DNA from 4 places in the Clostridium sulfidigenes genome. Region 3 is predicted to be linked to each of the others. Evidence: riboswitches for the same ligand, from Rfam matches in the RefSeq annotation. Region 3 holds a riboswitch; each other region holds the start of a gene.
What was found. A riboswitch is a leader RNA that binds a small molecule or an ion and turns the genes downstream of it on or off. The one in region 3 is predicted to bind thiamine pyrophosphate.
Positions count from the first base shown of each region.

Region 1: it holds a riboswitch for thiamine pyrophosphate, as region 3 does, so the genes downstream of both, thiE (thiamine phosphate synthase) here and thiW (energy coupling factor transporter S component ThiW) in region 3, are expected to answer to the same signal.
Region 2: it holds a riboswitch for thiamine pyrophosphate, as region 3 does, so the genes downstream of both, thiS (sulfur carrier protein ThiS) here and thiW (energy coupling factor transporter S component ThiW) in region 3, are expected to answer to the same signal.
Region 4: it holds a riboswitch for thiamine pyrophosphate, as region 3 does, so the genes downstream of both, thiT (energy-coupled thiamine transporter ThiT) here and thiW (energy coupling factor transporter S component ThiW) in region 3, are expected to answer to the same signal.

Region 1 covers NZ_JBQHQR010000019.1:14,304-18,100, reverse strand. Annotated here, with positions in the region: gene ACTNBA_RS17190 (bifunctional 3,4-dihydroxy-2-butanone-4-phosphate synthase/GTP cyclohydrolase II) at 1-989, shown strand, start outside; gene ribH (6,7-dimethyl-8-ribityllumazine synthase) at 1,044-1,505, shown strand; TPP riboswitch at 1,767-1,875, shown strand; gene thiE (thiamine phosphate synthase) at 1,948-2,589, shown strand; gene thiD (bifunctional hydroxymethylpyrimidine kinase/phosphomethylpyrimidine kinase) at 2,672-3,451, shown strand.
Region 2 covers NZ_JBQHQR010000019.1:28,825-32,621, forward strand. Annotated here, with positions in the region: gene ACTNBA_RS17245 (thiazole synthase) at 1-533, opposite strand, end outside; gene thiF (sulfur carrier protein ThiS adenylyltransferase ThiF) at 535-1,341, opposite strand; gene thiS (sulfur carrier protein ThiS) at 1,415-1,609, opposite strand; TPP riboswitch at 1,825-1,923, opposite strand; gene ACTNBA_RS17260 (hypothetical protein) at 2,069-2,218, shown strand; gene ACTNBA_RS17265 (LysR family transcriptional regulator) at 2,304-3,197, opposite strand; gene ACTNBA_RS17270 (coenzyme F420-0:L-glutamate ligase) at 3,318-3,797, shown strand, end outside.
Region 3 covers NZ_JBQHQR010000020.1:52,266-56,062, reverse strand. Annotated here, with positions in the region: gene purB (adenylosuccinate lyase) at 1-359, shown strand, start outside; gene ACTNBA_RS17670 (CPBP family intramembrane glutamic endopeptidase) at 387-1,073, opposite strand; TPP riboswitch at 1,215-1,316, shown strand; gene thiW (energy coupling factor transporter S component ThiW) at 1,411-1,914, shown strand; gene thiM (hydroxyethylthiazole kinase) at 1,964-2,797, shown strand; gene ACTNBA_RS17655 (tyrosine recombinase XerC) at 2,889-3,797, shown strand, end outside.
Region 4 covers NZ_JBQHQR010000011.1:76,477-80,273, reverse strand. Annotated here, with positions in the region: gene ACTNBA_RS13170 (hypothetical protein) at 1-173, shown strand, start outside; gene ACTNBA_RS13165 (hypothetical protein) at 268-852, shown strand; gene ACTNBA_RS13160 (YhfM domain-containing protein) at 946-1,752, shown strand; gene thiT (energy-coupled thiamine transporter ThiT) at 1,827-2,471, opposite strand; TPP riboswitch at 2,583-2,678, opposite strand; gene ACTNBA_RS13150 (cold-shock protein) at 2,818-3,018, opposite strand; gene ACTNBA_RS13145 (C40 family peptidase) at 3,219-3,797, opposite strand, start outside.

The DNA.
Region 1 (3,797 bases), on a different contig from region 3:
AGCCCATGGTTGAAAAAAATACAGATAATCATGAAACTGCATTTACAGTATCCGTAGATCATATTAGTACAACTACAGGAATATCTGCCTACGAGAGAGCTTTAACTATTCAGAAGATTTTAGATGAAGATAGCATAGGAAAAGACTTTAGAAGACCAGGGCATATATTTCCTCTACAAGCTAGAGATGGAGGTGTATTAAAAAGAGTAGGACATACTGAGGCAGCAGTGGATTTAGCCAAAATGGCAGGCTTAAAGCCAGCAGGAGTAATTTGTGAAATTATGAGTGAAGATGGAACTATGGCTAGAACTGAGGAACTTTTAGAATTCGGTAAACTACATAATATTAAAGTAATAACTATAGCAGATTTAGTAAGATATAGAAGAAAGACAGAAGTATTAGTGGAAATGGCAGCAGTAGTAGATATGCCTACAAAATACGGTAATTTTAAAATGTATGGTTTTATTAATAAATTGAATGGAGAACATCATGTGGCATTAGTTAAAGGAGAAATTGATGAGAATAAACCAATTCTAACAAGACTTCATTCTGAATGCTTAACAGGAGACGTCCTTGGATCTAATAGATGTGATTGTGGAGAGCAATTGGCAGAAGCTTTAAGGAGAATTGAAGAAGAAGGTTGCGGGATACTTTTATATATGCGACAAGAGGGAAGAGGCATAGGACTTATAAATAAATTAAAGGCCTACGATTTACAAGACCATGGATATGATACAGTAGAGGCAAATATTAAACTTGGATTTCCAGCAGACCTTAGAGATTATGGAATAGGAGCTCAAATTCTTAGAGAGTTAGGAGCTAAAAAACTTAGACTTATGACTAATAATCCCAAGAAAATTAAAGGATTAGATGGATATGATATTGAGGTGGTAGAGAGAGTCCCAATCCAAATCAATTACAATAAAGATAATGAATTTTATTTAAAAACTAAACAAAATAAAATGGACCACATACTTAGTTACCAGTAATACTCTAAATCAATGATTTAGTATAAATTATAATATAATCTAGGAGGAATAATGATGAAAATATTTGAAGGAAATTTAGTTGCGCAAGGATTAAGAGTTGGGATAGTAGTAGGAAGATTTAATGAGTTTATTGTATCTAAACTTTTAGGTGGAGCCATTGATGGACTTAAAAGACATGGAGTAGAAGAAGATAATATTGAAGTGGCATGGGTGCCAGGAGCTTTTGAATTACCACTTGTAGCAAAAAAAATGGCTAAAAATGAAAATTATGATGCAATTATATGTCTTGGAGCAGTTATTAAGGGCTCTACACCACATTTCGATTACGTTTGTGCTGAAGCTTCAAAAGGAATAGCATCAGTATCTCTTAGTACAGAGAAACCAGTTATTTTTGGAGTTTTAACAACGGACACTATAGAACAGGCTATAGAAAGAGCCGGAACTAAAGCAGGTAATAAGGGCTACGATGCAGCAGTAACAGCTATAGAAATGGCAAATTTATTAAAAAGTTTCTAATTAAAAGTTTGATTATGAAAATATAATAAAATTTTTAATTTAATAGTCAGTATATGATAAAATTCCCTATAAAAATATATAAATAGCTATATATTTTTATAGGGAAATAGTTATATATATAACTATTTAAATATTTAACTATTTAAATAGTTGTTTTATTCATGCGGGGTTCAGATGATTTCTCGTCTAAAGGGTGTAATTAAATTACACAGAAAGCAGAGAAAATTGACAAAAGATGTAATCAATGCTATGCTTTAAGAAATTAAATATTTAGGGAGCTTGTATAACAGGCTGAGAGGAAGCAAAAAGTAGCTTCGACCTATAACCTGATTTGGATAATGCCAACGTAGGGAATTACATTAAAAATATTAATGGGACATACTATTTGGTATGTCCCATATTTTTTTAGATTCTACAAAATTCTGTTAAGGAAGTGTATGAAATGAGTATAAGTAAAAGTCAAATGAAGTTATATGTAGTAACGGATAGAAGTTGGTTAGATGGAAAATTATTTACTGAAGAAATCGAAAAAACTTTACAAGGAGGAGCTACATTAATTCAACTAAGAGAAAAAAATTTATCCTATGATGAATTTCTAAAGGAAGGAAAAGAGATAAAGAAGATTACAGATAAATATAATATTCCTTTAATTATTAATGATAATGTGGAAATAGCTATAAGTATTGATGCATCTGGGGTTCATATAGGTCAAAGTGATATGGATGCAGCAGAAGTGAAAAAGCTGATAGGTAAAGATAAAATTTTAGGAGTTACAGCAAAAACTGTGGAACAAGCTATTAAAGCAGAAAAAGATGGGGCAAGTTATATTGGAGTTGGAGCAGCTTTTTCAACTTCAACTAAATTAGATACTAGAGTAATAACCTTTGAAACCATTAAAAATATATGCAAATCTGTAACTATACCAGTGGTGGCTATTGGAGGTATAGATGAGAATAATATTATGAACCTAAAAGGCTTAGGAATACATGGAGTTGCTTTAGTGTCTTCAATATTTTCTAAAGAAGATGTGCTATTAGCAACAAAACAAATGTTAGAGTTAACTGAATGTATGCTAACTCAATAGATTAGACATGGGAAATAGGTGTGTATTTTAGATGGAAAATACTTTATATAATATATACATTGATAGAGGGGATTGATTTATAATGAAAAAGATACTTACAATAGCAGGATCGGATTGCAGTGGAGGAGCTGGAATACAAGCAGATATAAAAACTATCGTAGCCCATAAAATGTATGCAATGAGTGCTATAACAGCTTTAACAGCACAAAATACCACTGGAGTTTATGAGGTTTTAAATATATCAAGAGAGTTCTTAAATAAAGAAATCCATTGCATTATGAAAGATATTTTCCCAGATGCCATTAAGATAGGAATGGTATCCTCTAAGGAGATTATTCAAGAGATTGTTGAAAGATTATTAGAATATAAGGCTAAAAATATTGTAGTTGATCCAGTTATGATATCTACCAGTGGAAGTAGACTTCTTTCAGAGGATGCCATGGAAGCGTTGATTACAAAACTTTTACCTATAGCTGATGTGATTACTCCTAATATTCCTGAAGCAGAATGTATTTGTGGATTTAAAATTTTAAGTAAAGAAAATATGATAAAAGCAGCAGAAAAAATTTCAAAGGAGTATAAAGGAAAAATTCTTATTAAAGGAGGTCACTTGGAAAATTGTGCTGACGATTTATTATATAAAAATGGGAAAATAACTTGGTATTATGAAGAGAAAATAGATAATTCAAATACCCATGGAACAGGTTGCACCTTATCATCTTCCATAGCTTGTAATTTAGCAGCAGGTTACGGCATAGATGAAAGCATTTTAAGGGCAAAAAAATATATAACCGGTGCTTTAAGGGATAATTTAAATATTGGAAAAGGTAATGGACCTCTAAATCACTGTTGGAATTTGTAATAGTAGTAATGTATACTTATTAAGTTGTTTCAGCTAATTTACAATAAATATAAAGTTTTAATATATGAATAATATGTAAAGGTAGAGACTGTTTAAAAAAACAGTCTCTTATTTTTTTACGAAGATGAAAATACTGTATGTAAATTCCATATATATAATATTATGAAAGTATTGTATTTAACGAAATATTAGAATACCGAATATTTTTAAATCCTAAACAATATAAAGAAAATTCTGAAAATTTCCAAAAAGGTATTTACAAAAGTAAAAAATATATGTATTATTAGGATAATGAATTTACAAAACTGTAATATATATATTTAATAGTAATAAACATACAATATAT
Region 2 (3,797 bases), on a different contig from region 3:
ATATCTAGTTCATCTATCATTATTTCAATAAGTTCCTTAGTTCTTATACCTCTATTACTTCCTATAGGTGCTCCTAAAGGCATAACCGCCGATGCTCCCGCTTCTATTAATCTTCTCCCTGCATATAAATCTGGACACATATATGGGAGTACTGTAAATCCTTCTTTAGCTAATATTTCTGTAGCTTTTATAGTTTCTTCATTATCCGGAAGCAGATACTTTGAATCCGATATAACCTCAATTTTTATCCAGTTACCACATCCCATAGCTTTGGCAATTCTTGCAATCCTAACTGCCTCTTCTGCATTAGTTGCCCCTGATGTATTGGGCAATAAAATAACATCCTTAGGTATATTAGATAAAATATCTTCTTCCTTATTATCTAAATCTATCCTTCTTAAGGCCAAGGTAATAACCTGTGAATTACTTTCACTCAAGACTTCCTTTATAAGTTTATTAGACGGATACTTACCTGTACCTACAAATAATCTATTTTTTAATTCTACTCCACCTATTTTTAACATATCTTCCATTTTAACTTTCCCCTTCTTTCAACATAATTCTAAGTGCCATATTTGCCATATGATTTGCACATATTGCTACTCTTGGTGCCATGAGTCCAGATCCTTCTTTAGCTTCATTTACTCCATCTCCACAAATATAAAACCTATCGTTTATCTTTTTAGTTTGTATATCATTAGAAGAATAAAAACCTGCCATACCTGATGATGCTATAAGGACTGATTCCTTAACTTTAGTTAATATCTCATTACACAACATTGCTTTATAATTTGCACTATCAAAAGCTTCTAACACAATATCTACATCTTCAAATAATTCTTTTATATTCCCCTTCTCTATTTTCTCAATTTTTTCATTTATCTCTATAAATGGATTTATGTCTAAGAGTTGTTTTTTTAAAGCAATAACCTTATATTCTCCTATATCTCTTATTAAGTATTGCTGTCTATTTAAATTTGATGGTTCTACCACATCAAAATCTATTATTCTTATAAATCCCACTCCTAACCGTGCTAAGGATATAGCAATATTGGACCCAAGGCCTCCTACACCTGCAATGGCTACTCTTGCCTTTGATACTTTTTCATGTACCCCTGGTGTATGCCTTGCCATCATAACACCTCTAAGTTCACTTTTACTTGGAACTTGTCCTCTCTTTATAAAAACAATGTTGTCACCCTCCTTTAATATCTTATCTTTAACTAAAGGAAATCCATTTAGTATCACCACATCACAACTAGGATTAAGCCTATCCTTTAAACGAAGACATGTTTCACCCTTATTAACTTCTTCTATGTTTTCATTAACTTTAATTTTAATTTTCTCATTCAAACAAATCCACCACTCTACATCTTTCTGTAAAAGTCTTTTCAAATATATTTATAATTTCTCTTTAGCCTCCCCCTACAAAAGATATAACTTCTATAATATCCTCCTCTTTTAAATATATTTCCCAATAATTTTCTCTTGGTACTATTTCTTTATTTAATTCCACTACTACCTTTTCTTCATTAACATCTAACTTACTTAGCAAACTGCTTATAGTAGTTATTCCATTCATATCTACACTTTTTCCATTAACCTTCATATTTTCACCTTCTTTCAATACCTATGTACATTAACTAACTTATTTTTACAAATAAAAAACACCTAACAAATGCTAGGTGTTGAAAATCTCAATAACTCATATAACAATATCTTCTTATTTAAGTTTAGATATTAATAATTAAAATTATATCTTTACTTAAGCTTTTATAAAAATACTAATTTTGCATAAGCAAGACTTTTATTTTATATAAAAATAAGATTTATTATTTGCTTCCCTCCGATGGTACTAACCATATCAGGTTCTTAGAGTTAGGACTTTCCTTCTCAGCCAAATTGGCACCCCTAGCTATCTATTAAATTATATTTATTATAACATTGCGGATTTACAAATTCAACTATACCATTCAATAAATACCTAATTGCGCTCCTATATATATGAATAGTTTTTTATAATAATCACAAAATAAGGTTGAACGAAATGTTGAAGGAGGTTAAATTTATGAAATTAGAAGATAACCCTGAGCTACGTGAAAAAGCTAAACAAATGCTTATAGATGGAGAATCCTATGATAAAATTATGGACGTAACTCATTTAAGATTAAAAGATGTAAAAAGAATTGAAAGAGAAGAAGTAAGTAGTCATTTTTAGTTAATACAAAATACCCTGTAAAGTAATCCTCTATTTTGTGTGTTAAGCTTTCAGGGTATATTCTATTTTTGTATATGTTTTTGTCCTATATGTCTGTTTTATGCTCTAGTATTTCAATAAATTTTGTAGTTGCGGGAGAAAGGGACACACTCTTTAAAAAACATAGCCCTATACTTCTTTTAGGTATTTCTTCTTTTAATTTCACTTTATATACTGTTCCCTTTTCTAAATATTCTTTTGAAAATTCTTTAATAACACAGGCTATTCCTAAGTTTGCCCTTGCGAATTCTAATAATAAATCATAAGATCCTAATTCGATTTCAGCAGTAATTTTAATTCCTTTAGATAACATATATTTTTCTATGTATTGCCTTGATATAGATTTAGATTCTAATAATATTAATGGTAATTTTGTTATTTCTTCGAGGCTAATGGGTCTAGAGCAACGGTTCTTGTACTTATTTCCACAGACAAATATATCATGAATATCCATACATTCTCTAAGTTCCAGTGCGGAATCTTCAATAGGAAAATTACAAATTGCAATATCTATTTCCCCTGACTTTACACTAGCACAAAGCTCTAAGGTTGTGGCATTTATTATTTTAAACTTAATATTGGGATATTCCTTGTGAAATTGTTCTAAATAGGGTAATAAAAAATATCTTGATATGGTATCTCCTACACCTATTTTTAAATCTCCTATCATCATATTTTTAATTTTTAAAAGTTTATCTTCTCCAACATGTATCAAATTCATGGCAGAGCTAGCATATTCAAATAAAATTCGCCCCTCATTTGTAAGTATAACCCCTTTAGAAGTTCTTGTGAAAAGCCTTATATCTAGTTCTCTTTCTAATTGCATAATAGATTGACTTACTGCGGGTTGAGTCATGTATAACTCTTTAGCAGCTCTTGAAAAACTTTCATGCTTTCCAACCATACAAAACACCTTATATAAATCTAATTTACTTATCATATAAGCACTCCTTATATCTACTATTTAATCTATTTATTTTACTTATACCACTAAAATGGTGTATATTACAAGTGTAGGTTTTAAAAATTAATGTAATTTTACATAAAGGAGATGTTATAATTGGAAAGAGTCGTTGGAACTGTTGTTAGAGGACTTCGTTGCCCAATCATAAACAAAGGAGATAACATTGAAGAAATCGTTGTAGATAGCGTGCTAACTGCTGCTAAAGTTGAAGGTTTCTCAATTAATGATAAAGATGTAGTTACTGTAACTGAATCTGTAGTTGCTCGTGCACAAGGAAACTATGCTTCTATAGACAATATTGCTAAAGATGTAAGCTCAAAGTTTGGTGAAGATACTGTAGGAGTAATATTCCCAATATTAAGCCGTAACCGTTTTGCTATATGCCTTCGTGGTATTGCAAAGGGTGCTAAGAAAATTGTTTTAATGCTTAGCTATCCTTCTGATGAAGTTGGTAACCATTTAGTAGACTTAGATATCCTAGATGAAAAAGGAGTTAATCCTTGGACAGATGTTCTAACTGAAAAGCAATTCCGTGAACACTTTGGATTTAATAAACATCCATTTACCGGTGTTGAT
Region 3 (3,797 bases):
AAAAGGTAATAGCTGCCCATGTTAATAGTGAGTTACCATTTATGGCTACAGAAAATATTATGATGGAAGCTGTTAAGCGTGGAGGGGATAGACAAGAACTTCATGAAAAAATAAGAGTTCATTCTTTAGCTGCTGCAAGACAAGTAAAAGAGTTTGGAGAAAAGAATGATTTAATAGAAAGAATATTAGCTGATGAATCCTTTGGATTATCAAAAGAAGAAATTCTATCTATAATAGATCCAAGTAAGTTCACTGGAAGATCTAGTGGGCAGGTAGTTGATTTTATAGAGGAATATATAAACCCTATATTAGAAGCTCATAAAAATGAATTAGGTGAAGAAGTAGAAATAAACGTATAATAAAATAAGCTGGAATGCTAATGCATTTCAGCTTATTTTTATGATGCCAAAGAGGATAAATCCCACAGTGTTAGTAGCTAAATTAGCAGACATATGAACTATCCAAGAGACATAAATATTATTAAACCTTTCATTCAGGTAATTAAAAAGAAGTCCAGCTATAAATAGTGAAACTATAAGCAAAATGAACAGTGGGGGAGTAAACCAATTATTCATAATAGCCACATGATAAATTGCAAAGGCTAAAGCACTAAAAATATAAGCAGCTTTTCTTGAACTTACCTGTTTTAAAGATAAGAAGGAAAAACCACGGAAGAAAAACTCTTCCAAAAGGGAATTAACTGATGTAATGTATAGTGCTACAAATAAAAAGTTTTCTTTAGTTACTCCTAAATTATTCTCTAAATTAGTAGTGACCATAGAAAAATCAAAAAATGGACCTAGAATAAAATAAGCTCCTAGTATAAATACATATACAACTATACCAAATATAAGTGCAAAAAATATGCTTTTTTTACTTCCTTTAAAAAGTGCTTTAAAGGAAATAGCTCTCTGTTTTATACATACAATTAAGGGCAATAGTAAAAAGATACATATTTTTATTAAAGACTTTGTAAAATAATTAGGTACAATTAAAATTTCCACTAGGGCCATAATAATACAACCTAATATTACTACTAAAATAATAGATAGAGTGGCTTGTTTATTTTCCATAGATCATCCTCCTTGAAAATTTTATGTATACAGCTTTAAATAATGACTCAAGGCTTTAAAATAATTATAGCATATTATTTTTCTAAAATAGCAAGTATATCCTTAATTGACTATAGTAATTCATTATGATAATATTTAGTTAACTTAATATTCGGGAGCTTGTGTACAGGCTGAGAGGGAGTGTAAACTTCGACCGTACCTGATTTGGATAATGCCAACGTAGGAAGTAGATTTATATAATTATAGGTATACCACTTAGTTGGTATGCCTTTTATTTTTGTTCATATAGGGGAGGGTAAGTAAATTAAAAATATTGATTTTGAGGGGATGATATGTAATGTTAAAAACAAAAAAACTAACTTTAGCTGGAATTTTCATTGCCATGGGAGTTATTTTATCTACAGTTATAGTTATACCAGTAGGAATTGCAAAATGTGCTCCAGTTCAGCATTTGATAAATGTTTTATCAGCTGTTATTTTAGGTCCTTTTTATGGAGTAGCTATAGCTTTCCTTACTTCCACAATTAGAGTGCTTATTGGTACAGGTACCTTCCTAGCTTTTCCTGGAAGTATGTGTGGAGCTCTTTTAGCTGAAATCCTATATAAATATAATAAAAAAATAACTATGGCATCCATAGGAGAAATCTTCGGTACAGGTGTAATAGGAGCTTTAATAGCCTATCCGGTAGCAAAGTTCATCCTATCAAAGGAAGCCGCGCTATGGGGCTTTGTGGTGCCATTTAGCGTAAGCTCTATTGGTGGCGCACTAATTGCCATATTATTTTTAATAGCTCTTAAGAAAACAGGCATATTATATAAAGTTTCTAATGAAGGTAATTAGAACTTAATATCTTAGTATTTTAAAATAGATCTTAGGGAGAGGATATAAAATGATTAAAGATATTTTAGATTCAGCAAGAAAAACAAACCCTCTTGTGCACAATATAACTAATTATGTAGCAGCTAATGATTGTGCTAATATAACCTTAGCTTGTGGTGGTTCTCCTATTATGTCAGATGATCCAGAGGAAGTAGAGGAGATAACCACCTTATGTAATGCTTTAGTAATGAATTTAGGCACTTTAAATCCAAGAAAGTTAGAAGCTATGATTAAGGCAGGGAGGAGAGCTAATAAATTAAAGCATCCTGTAATATTGGATCCTGTGGGTATTGGTGCATCATCCTTTAGACAACAGGCTGTAAAGGAACTTTTAAACACTGTAGATTTTCAAGTTATAAAAGGTAATATATCTGAAATAAAAACTATAGGAAAGAAAAAAACTATATGTAAGGGTGTAGATGCCAGTGAAATTGAGTCTATAACAGAAGATAATATAGAAGGTGCAATTACTCTAGCCAGGGAACTTTCTAAGGATCTAGGGGCAATTATAGCCATTACAGGGGCTATAGATATAGTTGCAGATAAAGATTTAGTATATATTATTAGAAATGGGCATCCATCTATGAGAAATGTCACCGGAACAGGATGTATGCTTTCATCAATTATAGGAGTTTTAGTTGGTGCTAATCCTCATAGAATCTTTGATGCAACGGTAACTGCTTTCTGTATTATGGGAGTATGTGGTGAACTTGCTTATAATAAAATAGTAGAAAAGTTTCAGGGAAGTGGATCTTTAAAAATACATTTGATTGATTCTGTGAGTAATATAGATTATAAAATTTTAGAAGAAAAAATTAAAATAGAAAAGTTTTTTAAAAATTAAAGGATTTTTACCTCTCTTCATAGAATAATTAATGTCGTGAAATGTAAGTTTCGCGACATTATGCTATAAAAATTAAAGGGGAATGGATTTTATGGATTCGAAATTAAATTATATGCAAGATAATTCTCTACCCAAAATACTAAAGGATTATTTAAGTTACCTTTCTTCTGTTAAAGGTGTTTCTAGCAATACTTTAGTTGCCTACGCTTATGATCTAACTTTATTCTTTAAATTTCTTAAAGTACATAATAATGAAGTAACTTTATCACAGGATGTAATTTTTGAAAATATTCCTATTGATAACATCTCTTCTGATTATCTTAAAAATTTAGAATTGGTTGATTTTTACACCTATCTATCTTTTTTAGAGAATATGAGAGAAAATGGAACCTATGCAAAGGCAAGAAAAGTTGCCTCTCTAAAGTCCTTTTTTCACTATTTATGTTCTAAAGCTAAAATTATACCTACAGATCCTACTTTAGACTTAGAAAGTCCTAAAATAGGAAAGCGCTCCCCCATTTACTTAACTTTAGATGAAAGTAGAGACTTATTAGCTGTAGCTAATAATAGAGATAAAAATTCACCTAGGGATTTATGTATAATTACCCTATTCTTAAATTGTGGTGTGAGACTATCAGAGCTTTGCAGCATCAATATTGCCAATATTAAAGGTGATACCCTTACTGTCATTGGTAAAGGAAATAAAGAAAGGACTATATATCTTAATAAAGCATCAATTAAGGCTATAAATAAGTATCTTGTTGTAAGAAACGATATTGCAGATAAAGTTCATAGTGAGGATACAGAGGCTCTATTCATAAGTGGAAAGTATAGAAGAATCAATAAACGCACTGTAGAAAGAATAATAAAAAAATATGTAGGTGCAGCAGGTCTTGATACCGATAAATACACACCTCATAAATTAAGGCATACCTCTGCAACATTACTTCATAAACATGGTGGTGTAGATGTTAAAACTCTCCAAGAGATATTAGGTCAT
Region 4 (3,797 bases), on a different contig from region 3:
TAAAATATATTATATATGCAATACCAGGAACAAGAGATTTGGCAGACCAACCATATGAAGGAAAGACTGGTTTCGTAACTTTCATGCCAGATGAAGATAATGATAAAACAGGTCATTGGTTAATGTATTATGATATAAAAGGAAATACTGTGGTTGTACCAGTTAAGAGATAAGATAATATATGAATTTAAAACTCCGAATTTTATTCGGAGTTTATTCTATTTTTTGAAAAAGGTACATAGTATATTAATAAAGGGAGGGTAACATATGAAATTAGTAGATGATAATATGAGAAAATTAGGATTAGCAATAATACTAGCAGGGCTTATGATAGTTATATTAGGAGTTGGAAAATATTTTGAAGAAAGTCTAAGAACAGCTACATTAACTCAGAATAGTATGGTTGAATTTAAGCAATATGATATTCTAGATGGTAAAATAAAATATAAGTTACCTAGTAGCTGGTTAACTACAATAAAAGAGAATAAAGATGATAAAATTGTATACTTAAATGAATTTGTTTCAGATGATGCTAATACTTATGGTTCTATAGAGCTTATAAGTAGCAGTGAAGGTGTTAAAGCAACAATAGATAAGTGCATAGCAGATGTAGAGGGTATGGGAATAAAAGACTATAAAAAAGAAAAAGTGAAGATAGATAATATAGAATTAGATTATATTAAGTATGATTTAAAAAGTAGTAAAGAAAATGTAAAAAGAACCTATGAATATTATGTTCCATACGATGATTATGTGGCTAGAATAACATTTATAATTAGTGATAAAAAAGCTAGAGAGAATACACAAGTGGTATTTGAAAATATAGTTAAAACTTTTTCCTTTGAAAAGTAAAAGAGTTATTTGATTTAATGTATAACAACTATTATAATAAAACATATGATAAAGAATGAAAAATTCTAAGAATTTTTCAAGTGGAGGGCAAAGGTGAGAAGAGTAAAGAGTAATTTCATAGTTATATTATTAATAATATCATCATTACTAATTTCCGCTTGTGGTATAAGGGGAAATAGTGATTTTAACTATATGCAAGAAAGGAACATTATGAAGGTTACAATTCAGAGTACTAGAGATAAAAGTTATAAGTTTACTGTTACTGACAAAGATGTAATAAATGATATATATAGTATACTTTCTAGTGCAAGTGTTGTTGAAGAAAAGTCAACCCTAGACCCAGACTATACTCTGGAGATATATGAGAGCCCAACAGAATTTAAGACCTTTAATTATGTAGCTGGACTTGACAAGAAGGATGGGGCAAATCTGTATAATGATGATAATAAGTATATTGTTTCTAAGAGGCTTGATAATGATATTATAAAAAACTTTGCAAATATAAGAAAACCTATCGACTTTGAGTATGTATATTATACTTCTATTTTAAGTTGTTTAGATAAGTACGTATCCGCTAATAAAGATGCAGGTAATGTTGGAGTTAATATATCTAGTGATAATATGGCTGCACGTTTTCAAATATCCACAGAGATTGAGGAATTTAAGAAGAAAATAAATAAACTTAAATCAGTAACATTCATGGATACCTCTGTTACTAGAGATGATTTTAATGTAGTTATGAATATAAAAACAGAAGGATATACATCTAAGAAATATAAAGGTATTGTTACCTTTGAAAAGACTGAAAATGCTTCCTCCACTAGCTATTATATAAGTAACGTTTATGATCGTGGAGAATGGAAGTTTAACATAAGTGATGAAAAACCGAAGGAATTCTAAAAGTAAAATAAATATAGTAATTAAAAGGATATAGCATGATGATTAAATGAACATCACGCTATATCCTTATTAAATTATTGTATAGAATTATTAGTATAAGGAGCTAATCGTTTTGTAAGACTATTTAAATTTATAACTGAGCATACAGCTAAGCAAATTATACAATCTATAAGAATATAAGTACCATTATATACTAGTGAATATACTGCTGGAGTTAAGTTGTAATCAGCAGCATAACTTCCCCAGAAAATTATTCCTGCAATGTAGTGGAATATAAATCTTGCAAAGAAAGCTACTATTATAGCTAAATACTTATTTTTCTTAAAAAATCCTGAAAGTCCAATTGCCATAAAAGGTAGAGTATAGTCAAAAAGAACTTGAATAGGGTGAAGAATATATGCAGGTCCTATAACAAAGTTTAGTATTCCATACACAAAGCCAGTGAATATTCCTATAGTAGGCCCATAAATCAAGGATATTAAAATTATAGGTAGCATACTAGCAAGAGTTGCGCTTCCACCTAAAGGAAATTCGAAAAATTTGAAAAACTGAAGAATTACCGACATAGCAACTGCTAAGGCTATATGAGCTGTTAATCTAGAAGTAAACTTGATATGTTTAACTTTTATAAACACACAAAATAGAATTAGGACACCAAATAAGGTGGCAATAGTTGTCCAACTAGCTAGAATATTTTTCATATTTTCTAAGATATTCATAAAGAGTCCTCCTTAAATTAAGTAGTGCTAAGGACTAATGTTGAAGCTGAAGTTATACTCTGCAAAAAAGCCATGTTCGTAAGAACACGGCTAAATAACTAAGCATTAACTTAAGCTTATTAATCGCTTCCCTACGCTAGCATTATCTAGGTCAGGTAAAGGGTAATGAAAAATCATTTCTCAGCCGAAGCACCCCTAGCACAATATATTATTTTATATTTTCATAATAGCATACATAGTTTTATAGTTCAATAGAGCCCTATATAAACCGAATAAAAATAGAGACTACGAATTTTAATCGTGTCTCTATAATGATGAATAATACATATTTCTTTAAAATATATATCTATATTTTTGTAACATTTGCTGCTTGAGGGCCTCTATCCCCACTAACTATTTCAAATTGAACCTTTTGTCCTTCATCAAGAACCTTATAGCCATCTCCCGTTACAGCAGAGAAATGTACAAATACATCTTCATGACCTTCCATAGATATAAATCCAAACCCTTTTTCACTATTAAACCATTTTACTGTTCCTACTTCCATATAATCTCCGTTAAGCAACTTAAATAGTTGCACCCTTTTCAACATACTCAGTTTTGCGGTGCTACTCCTGTTGGTCGTGTACTCTAGGGCATCAAATCTTAATATTATTAAGATAAGCACGGAATCTCCTTTCAAAATATTTGACCATATCTAATTTCTTAGATATTAATTATAGTGTTCTCAATTTAAAATTTTTTATACTATTTTATTATACGTTTAGCAATATAATATCTATTACTATAATAAGCAGAATTTAAGTTAGAAACTCTTACGCAGTCACCAGGTTTAGGAGCTTGTATAAATAAATCATTACCCTTATAGATTCCTACATGAGATATATCATTAGGATCATCATCATTAGTAGTAAAGAAGATTAAATCTCCAGGTTTTAAATCCTTACGATGAACAATAACACCTTGATGCACTTGATAGTATGTAGATCTTTCTAAGGAGATTCCTAGTTGCTTGTACACATATTGAGCAAGTCCAGAACAGTCAAAACCTACAGGGGTAAATCCACCCCAAAGGTATGGTACTCCAATGTATTCTTCAGCTTTAGCAACTATGTCTTCACCAGTACAGTTACTTTGTATAAGAGGAGTTTCCTTTACTATTGGATTTGATGATTGATTTTCATCAGATATGGTTACATAGTCACCGCTAATATATCCATTAGTAGTACCTACCTTAACATTATACCAACCATTAGTATAAGAAATAATAGGTAATTTACTACCATATCTTACTGTAGTTAGGATAGTATGGCTAGTGCCAGCCCC